Regions from separate parts of the Thalassospira sp. UBA848 genome, predicted to be linked through region 2. Evidence: predicted binding sites of a transcription regulator. Region 2 holds the regulator's gene; the other holds the start of a gene.
The links. The regulator PhoB, encoded in region 2, activates phosphate uptake and scavenging genes when phosphate is short. The targets are predictions, from matches to a motif close to TNTCATAAAACTGTCA.
Positions count from the first base shown of each region.

Region 1: a site for PhoB is predicted at 2,990-3,005, ahead of B2R48_RS07290 (diacylglycerol/lipid kinase family protein). Genes of this name have one in related genera too.

Region 1 is NZ_DBGS01000055.1:41,186-45,805, forward strand. It holds gene B2R48_RS07275 (hypothetical protein) at 1-728, shown strand, start outside; gene B2R48_RS07280 (glycosyltransferase family 4 protein) at 744-1,886, opposite strand; gene B2R48_RS07285 (UDP-2,3-diacylglucosamine diphosphatase) at 1,883-2,800, opposite strand; gene B2R48_RS07290 (diacylglycerol/lipid kinase family protein) at 3,019-3,966, shown strand; partial or broken gene B2R48_RS07295 (HAMP domain-containing protein) at 4,353-4,620, shown strand, end outside.
Region 2 is NZ_DBGS01000135.1:28,280-32,899, reverse strand. It holds gene pstB (phosphate ABC transporter ATP-binding protein PstB) at 1-416, shown strand, start outside; gene phoU (phosphate signaling complex protein PhoU) at 439-1,161, shown strand; gene phoB (phosphate regulon transcriptional regulator PhoB) at 1,179-1,877, shown strand; gene B2R48_RS18435 (cation:proton antiporter) at 1,959-3,722, opposite strand; gene B2R48_RS18430 (calcium/sodium antiporter) at 4,053-4,620, shown strand, end outside.

The DNA of each region.
Region 1 (4,620 bases), on a different contig from region 2:
TGCGCTGGGACAACCGTCGTATTTGGGTGAAGCAATCTGTTCGAGCCAAGCACAAGGTCTGGCACCGGGTTCAGCGTTTTGCGGCAAACATTACAGGCATCCAGTTATTGCGTCCGACGGTGTCGCCGGGCGGACAGGCCGGACTTGAAAGCGAAGCTGCAACATTACGCAAACTAGCCCAGGTTGGCGTTCTGGTCCCTGATCTGATTGATGTCGCAGATCACTGGATTGCCATTGGCGACAATGGCCGCATTCTGAAAAACTGTATCGAAGATGACGTGCTGAAAGGCGACGATAACGCCGTTCGCGCGTATGTTGTCGATGCTGGCAAGGCCTTGGCACGGTTGCATGGCGAAGGCGTTGCACATGGTGCGCCGCTATTGCGCAATATGACCCTGCGTGATGATGGTCAGATCGGTTTTATTGATTTCGAAGAAGACCCAAACGCGCGTATGCCGCTTGCCGATGCACAGGCGCGTGATGTTTTGCTGTTTGTGTTTTCCATCCAGCGCGAGTTCAAAAAACGCCCGGAACTGCTGCGGTCCGGTTGGCAAGCATATGTTCAGGCCGCTGGCGAAACCGCCCCGCAATTGGTGCCGCTGCGTAAGGTGGTCCGTCTTCTGCGGCCGATTTACCTGCTGCTGCGTCCGTTCCGCCGTTGGCTGGGCACAGATGCGCTGAACGGGCTTTGGGCCTATCGGACGTTGCGCAAAAGCCTTTACCGTTAGGCTTGAATGCCCGGCCTATTGTGCAGGTTGGCCGATGGGCGCGGTCCCTGTATTTGCGTCGGTACCCCGGTCGTCGGCGGTTGCATCCGGCCTTGTCGTGCTGGCGCATGCAACATCATCCAGCGACACACGCACCGCCTTGATCCCGTCAAATCCACCGGAAAACGGTGCGAGATTGTGCAGGAACTGGTTGGCCGAGTTCCGCCAGCTATATTGTTCGGCCAGTGCGCGGGCATCTTCGCTTTTCAGATCCAGTGCGGCCAAGGCAGCCTCGCGAAGATCGGCATCAATCGCCCCGGCCTTGGTGTCGCGCACGATGTCTGCTGGTCCCTGAACAGGGAAGACGGCAACCGGGGTGCCTGATGCCAGTGCCTCAAGGATCACCAGCCCGAATGTGTCGGTCTTGCTGGGGAAGACAAAAACATCCGCCGCGGCGAATGCTGTCGCCAGTTCCTCACCAACTTTTTTGCCAAGGAACTGCGCGTTGGGATACTTGCCCTTGAGTTCATTCAGCTGCGGGCCGTCGCCAACAACGAACTTTGTGCCGGGCAAATCAAGGTCAAGGAAATGGCCGATATTCTTTTCCACCGCGACACGGCCAACAAACAGCCAGTGCGGTTTGGGGAAGTCACCAAAGCTCGCGTCCGGTCGTGGGCGGAACAGATCAAGATCCACACCGCGTGACCAGATGTGCAGGTTGTTAAAGCCCCAGTCGGACAGTTCCTGACGCAGGGTTTCGGTCGCGACCATGACCGATTGCGATTTGCCGTGGAAGTGCTTCATGCCGCGATAAAGGATCGAAAGCGGCAGACGCCAGCGGGCATGAATATATTCCGGGAAGCGCGTGTGATAGGCGGTCGAAAACGGAATGCCGTTTTTCAGGCAATAGGCCCGTGCAGCCTGACCCAGTGGCCCTTCTGTTGAAATATGAATGGCGACGGGATGAAGGGCCTCGATCATTTTGGCCATTTTGCGCTTGGCAAAAAGGGCCAGCCGGATTTCCGGATAGGTCGGGCAGGGGATGGTTTTAAACTGATCGGGTGAGATGACATGAACGTCATGCCCCATCTCGCCCAACTCGCCCCGTACGGTTTCAAGGGTACGGACTACACCGTTGACCTGCGGATACCAGGCATCGGTTACGATCAGTATTTTCATGCAGTCTTTCCAATCGGTGCATCATTGCCCTTTTTCGATGAGCCTGATGCAGAAGAGCCCGAATTATGGGCGGTGCGGAACATGGAAATCAGTTTGCCAAGGCCAAGCGAAGGCGCGCTTGCGGCGTCGCGACCGGGACTTGAATGGCTCATCGCCATCTGGCGCATTTCAGCCCAGTGCAGCAATTCAAGCTTGCCATCCATGTCTTCGACAAGGGCAGTGCAGCTTTCGACCCAGTCCCCGTCATTGCAATAGAGCACATCACCGATTTCGCGCTTTTCAGCGTGATGGATGTGTCCGCAAACCACACCGTCCACCTTGCGTTTTGCAGCTTCGTGGGCGACGGCATTTTCAAAGTTGCAGATGAACTGAACAGCGTTTTTGACCCGGTTCTTGAGATAGGCCGAAAGCGACCAGTACCCATAGCCGAGGCGACGGCGCAGGTTGTTGAAATGGCGGTTCAGGGTGATGGCAAGGTTGTATGCGGTATCACCCAGATAGGCGAGCCACCTAGCATATTTGACGACCCCGTCAAATTCATCGCCATGAATGACAAGCAGGCGTTTGCCATCAGCCGTGATGTGGATGTCGTTCATTTTGACGTCGACATGGCCGAATGTCATGTCGACAAACTCACGGGCGAATTCATCATGGTTGCCGGGGACGAAGATGACTTTGGCGCCATTCTTTGCCTTTTCCATGATTGTCGTGATCACGGCATGATGACTTTCCGGCCAGTACCAGCTTTTCTTGAGTCGCCAGCCGTCAATGATGTCACCGACCAGATAATAGGTGTCTGCCGTTACTTCGTTGAGGAAATCCAATAGAAGGTCTGCCTGACATCCACGTGTCCCCAAATGGACGTCTGAAATCCAGACCGTGCGGTAATGCGGTTGCAGCGTCATCGCTGTCATTGCCGCTCCTCCGTATCCTGCCAAAAGGACGGCTGGAATTCGACAATTTGTCTTGCCGAATACTGTCCCCAACCAGTATCCGTTTAAAACAAATCATGCGATTATATAACCCGTTCACAGAAATTTCGCGGTTCTGTAAAGCAACTGTTACAATTTTTATTTCATATGTTAGGGCGCATGAAAAATTTATTTCATTTTTATTTCGGAAGTTGGTCCAGATGCCCGATACGGACGTGACTGTCATCTTTAATCCGCGTGCCGGGGGCAACAAACAACGGTTTTTGTCCCAGATATTGCAACATGCCGGTGTCAAAGTGGACTTGCTTCAAACCACCCATCCGGGACACGCCCGTGAACTGGCGCGCAAGGTCCGCGCGCATCAACGTCTGTTTGTTGCGGGCGGTGATGGATCCTTGAATGAGGCGCTGAACGGGCTGCTTGATGCCCAGATCGAAGGGCACGAAGTCCCGCCACTTGGTATTATTCCGCTTGGAACGGCCAATGTGCTGGCGGTTGAGGTCGGTCTTGAGGTCAAGGCAAGGGCGATTGCCGATTACATCAACAATCCCGGCATGGTCTGGGTGCGTCCGGGACTGGTTAATGGCCGGGCATTCTTTTTGATGGTCGGCATGGGCGCCGATGCGGATACGGTGGCCAATGTATCGCTGCGCCTGAAACGCCTGATCGGCAAGGGAGCCTATGTTCTTGAAGGACTGCGCAACATCTTCTTTCCGCGTCATCGTGATTTTGAAGTCAATATCGGTCGGGAACATTACCGGGTGTCGGGTGTGGTCGTGACCCATGCCCGCCATTATGGCGGGGCATTTATCATCTCGCCAGAAGCCAGCTTGACCGAGAACAGCCTTGATGTGGTCATGATGCCCGGTAACGGGATCGGTGCCCTGTCGCGTTATGGCTTGGCGCTGACCTTGAACCGCTTGCATGTACAAAGTGATGTTTCGGTGGTCCGGGCAGAGCGCATCACGATCAACAGTCATTGCGGACCGGCACCGCTGCAGATTGATGGGGAAAGTGCGGGTAAACTACCTTGTGAAATCAGTCTGTCACCCTATCCGGTAAGGTTGATGGTGCCGCCAGCATATGCGGCGCTTGCATCCGGATCGGATGATGTTCCGAAGGATTTGCTTCGCATTGCCGCAGACTAGCAGACACCCCGACTGGGCAGTTGAGACACTACCGGCGCGGCGTGTTGCGAGCATGGCTTAGCAATAAAATTCAACCAGCTTGTATGGCGGAAATTGATGCCTGTGGATCAGTGTGCCTCATCATCTGGTCATTAATTGATCCGGTTGAACTTCTTTTTGTGATGAAAGAAGAATGTCTCCTTGAAGTTGCATTTCCTTTCCCCACTTTCATTTCAGGGCGGTATGTATGCCTGGTTATTCCCCGTCCTCGTTTGGGGATAGGGGGGGCGTTGCGCGTTGCATTAGTCTGAGCTGGCGAAATTGATAACGGTCTTCGCCCTATATGGAGAATGACAATGGTTTCGGGGTCCTCTGCTTTGGTTCTTAACTCAGGTGGGTTGGCTAATATGCGGATAAAATCAAAAATTCTTGCTGGTTTTACGGTGGTGTTGGCAATTCTGATTGCCGCGCTGGGGTTTGCTTATTTTACCTTCGTGGCGGTGTCGCATGATGTCGATGAATACGCACATTATGTCGAAGAAGCAGCCCTGATCAGCGAGATCGAAACACAGTTCCTGCGCTTTAACAGCCATGCACGTGAGTTTGCCAATACCGCAGACCCGGCAGATGCCGAAGCAGTGATTACTTATGCCAAACAGCTTGAGCTGATGCTTG
Region 2 (4,620 bases):
TCAATTCGCGCGATGAACTTGACGAAATCGTCATGACCTCGCTTGAACGTGCCGGTCTTCTCAAGGAAGTCAAAGACCGCCTGCAGTCGCCTGCAACTGGTCTTTCCGGTGGTCAGCAGCAGCGTCTTTGCATTGCGCGTGCGGTGGCCGTCAGCCCGGAAGTCATCCTGATGGATGAGCCGTGCTCGGCACTTGATCCGATTGCGACCGCCAAGGTCGAGGAACTGATCGATGAGTTGCGTTCGAACTACACGATTGTGATCGTCACCCACTCCATGCAGCAGGCCGCCCGTGTGTCGCAGCGCACCGCGTTCTTCCACCTTGGCAAGCTGGTTGAAGTTGGCGAAACCGATCAAATCTTTACCAACCCGAAGGACGAACGCACCAAGGGTTACATTACCGGCCGCTTCGGTTAAGCGACACCAGGAGTACGCATAAATGGCTGAAGATCATACCCATATCGTAAGTTCGTTCGACGAGGAACTGACCCGTCTGAACAACATCATTTCGCAGATGGGCGGGCTTGCCGAAAGCCAGCTTATTTCGTCGATCCGTTCCATCGTTAAACGCGATTCCGAGTTGGCCGAGAAAGTCATCCTGTCCGATCAGCGCATCGACGTTCTTGAACAGGAAGTACAGGACTTTGCCGTCCGTCTTCTGGCCCTGCGTCAGCCGATGGCAGATGACCTGCGTCAGGTCGTTACGGCCCTTAAGCTGTCAAACGATCTTGAACGCATCGGTGATTTGGCAAAGAACATCGCCAAACGCGCACAGGTTCTGAACCAGATCCCGCCGATCCGCCCGGTTCAGGCGATCCCGAACATGGCCAAGCTGGCCCAGGAAATCATCAAGGATGTTCTGGACGCCTATATCGAAAGCGACGCTGAAAAGGCCCACCGGGTTTGGGAACGCGATCAGGAAGTGGACGACATGTACAATTCGCTGTTCCGCGAATTGCTGACCTACATGATGGAAGATCCGCGCAACATTACCGCGTCGACCCATCTGTTGTTCATCGCCAAGAACATCGAACGTATTGGCGACCACGCCACCAACATCGCCGAGACGATCTATTACCGGATCAAGGGCGAAGACCTGCCGGGGATTGATCGGCCAAAAAACGACGCTGCGAATTTCGCGGTCGTCGAACCGAATGAGTGACACTGGAGCATAGGAAGATGGACCCAACGGTTCTTATCGTCGAGGACGAGGCTGCAATCGTAACCATGTTGCGCTACAACCTCGAACGAGAGGGGATGCAGGTTGTCGAAGCCGGAGACGGTGACGAAGCGTTGAAAATTCTGGCAGAAACCCATGTCGATCTTGTTTTGCTCGACTGGATGCTGCCGGTGATGTCGGGTATCGAAGTCTGCCGCCAGATCCGTCGCAAACCTGAAAGCCGCGATTTGCCGGTGATCATGGTTACGGCCCGTGGCGAAGAAGGTGATCGTATCCGCGGTCTTGATACCGGGGCTGATGACTATGTCACCAAGCCGTTTGCCATTGGTGAATTGCTGGCCCGCATCCGCGCTTTGCTACGCCGATCCGGTCCGGCGCAACCACAAGGGCAGTTGATCTATTCCGATATCGAAATGGATCTCGCCGCCCATCGTGTCAGTCGCAACGGCAAGGCCATCCATCTTGGCCCGACGGAATTCCGTCTTTTGCGCTATTTCCTGGAACATCCGGGGCGTGTTTTCTCTCGCGAACAGCTGCTTAACGCTGTTTGGGGCCCGAACATCTATGTCGAAACCCGCACGGTTGATGTTCACATACGCCGCCTGCGCAAGGCGTTGAACGACGTCAAGGGTACGCGCGATATCATCCGCACCGTCCGTGCGGCCGGTTATGCACTGGATGCAGAAACCGCCGTCTAAACGTCATTTTCCCGACCGACGTCATCAAAAAACCCCCGTTGCATGTATCAACGGGGGTTTTTTGTTTCGTCCTGTTGATGATCAGGGCTTGTCCTTGGTGGTGCTGTCCTTGGTGCCGCTTTCCTTGGCATCCCCGCTGGCCTGTTTGCGCTGCATGCGCGGGGCCAGTTCGTTCATCAACAACATATCCGCGCGGCGGAACTTGGCGATTTCCGCATCGATATCTTCTTGTGGTACGTCGCAGGCGGCCAAAACATGATCGGATAACCGCAAGCCGGTTTCGAGAACTTCGGGAATGGCGGCATCCGCGCCATGGCGCGACAGTGGCCCGATATGGGTGATGTCCTGCGCACGGGCAAAGATCTTCAGATGCGGGTAATGTTGTCGCAAAAGGGCAACGGTTTTTTCCGTGGCATGCGGGTTCCCCATGGCAACAACCGCAATTTTTGCTTCATCCGTATGTGCAGCCCGGAAAGTTTCCGGTCTGGACCCGTCGGCAAAGTAAACCGGAAGGCCTTCTGCCCGCCCCCGCGAAACCTGCTGTGCGTCACTATCAAGGACAAGGAACGGGATGTTGCGGGTTTTGAGCAACCGTGCCAGAACCCGACCAACACGGCCGCTGCCGATCACCAGAACATGCTGATGAATGCCCTCGGATTCCTCGGAAATCCTGCCAAGCTGGTCTTCTTCTTTGGGATGCAGCTTTTCCTCGATCTTGTGGCCCAGACTGATCAGGGTCGGGGTCAGCGCCATCGAAATCGCCACCACCGGGATCAGCATCGCCGCAATATCAAGTGGCACCGCCCCGTTTTGCGCGGCCAGTGCAAACATCACAAAGGCAAATTCGCCACCCGCCGCAAGGCTAAGCGCGACACGAATGGCAGAACCGGTTTCAAACTTGATCGCGCGTGCCAGAACAAAAAGCACGGCCGTCTTGATCACCAGCAGCAACACCAGCCACATCATGATGGTGCCAAATTCGTTGTAGACCACGTCGACATTGACCGACATGCCCACCGACATGAAGAACAGCGACAGGAACACACCACGGAACGGCGCAATGTCGGCTTCGATCTGATGGCGGAATTCGGTTTCGGCCAGCATCACACCGGCAATGAAGGCGCCAAGCGCCATGGAAAGCCCGGACACTTCGGTAAGTGTGCTGGCCGCCAGAACGACAAACAATGTGCCAATGGCAAACAGTTCCGGATTTTTAAGAGAGGCGATATAGCGAAACAGACGTGGCAACAAATAACGCCCGACCAGCAACAGCAAGGCAACCGCCCCGAAACCAAGCAAGATGCTGATCCACGGGCTTGTTTCAGTCCCCGCATCGCCTGCGGCCTGCACCATGATCAGGAACGGGCCAACCGCCACGTCCTGCAAAAGCAGGATGGCAAGGGCCGCGCGCCCGAACCGGGTATTGAGCTGCCGGTCATCAGAAAGCTGTTTGAGGATGATGGCCGTTGATGACAATGCCAGTGCGCCTGCAATGACCAGCGCGGTTGGCAGGGCAAATTCCATAACGATCATCAGGCCCAGAAGGGCGAGCATCGAGACAAGTATCTGAAACAGCCCAAGTGCGGCAAACCGCCCGCCAATAACGCGCAATCGTTCGCGCGACAGTTCCAAACCGATCATGAACAGCAGAAAAACAACGCCAAGTTCTGCAACCGTGGAGATGTCTTCACGTTCACTAATCAGGCCAAAGCCAAACGGGCCGATAAAGAAACCACCAATCAGAAAGCCGATGATCGAATTGGCACGCAGCTTGTGAGCGATGGGCACCGCAATGATTGCGGCAGTCAGAATAAGGAACAGCTCGAACAGGACGCTGTGATGCATGGCGAAAAACGATCCGGAAGGCGGTCAAACAGTCACTGGGTTTCAGGCCCTGTAGTCAGGGCTTAAATATCTGAAAATAACGAGAATAACAGGATAACGAAAATAACCCTGCCAGTCGTGGGTAAATTTAGCGCAATTGCGAAATTCACAGAACTTCCACCAGAACGGTACGCATCCCCATGAACGCGAAATGCCATAAGACGTCCGGGACATGTTGCCAGGTCGTGAAGAATGTCATCTTCTGATGGCTTGCCATCCGGTCTGCCAAATGCCATCTTCCGCGAGCCCGATCAAGGGCCGGTTTAATCGCTTTTCAGACGAGCATATATTTTGGAACAGCTTATCCCCTATCTTCAGATCGTCGCGGGCCTTGTCTTATTGACGGCGGGTGGTGAATTTATTGTGCGGGGTGCGGTTGGTCTGGCCCTTTTGCTGGGCGTTTCCAAGGTGATTGTCGGTTTGACGATTGTGGCGGCCGGCACGTCGGCACCCGAATTTGTCGTATCCCTGAATGCCGCACTCAAAGGCACGGCCGATATTGCCATGGGCAACGTGGTTGGTTCCAACATCGCCAATATTTTGCTTATTCTCGGGGCGGTTGCGTTGCTTAAGCCTGTGGCGGCCGCGCGCGTAACTGTTGTTCGGGATGGTGGCACCATGTTGCTGGGCACGGTGCTTTTCATCGGGTTGTGCATGTTTGGCGTGATCGAACGCTGGGCCGGGGCGCTCATGCTCTGTGTATTGGCTGCGATCTGGTACTTTACCTATCAGCATGACAAGAATTCACCCAGTGATGCCAGCCATCTGCACGAAGAAGAAGTCGATGAAATCGGTGAAAAACCCAAAGGCTGGATCAAACCGATTATCGCGACCCTGATCGGTATTGTCGGTTTGATGC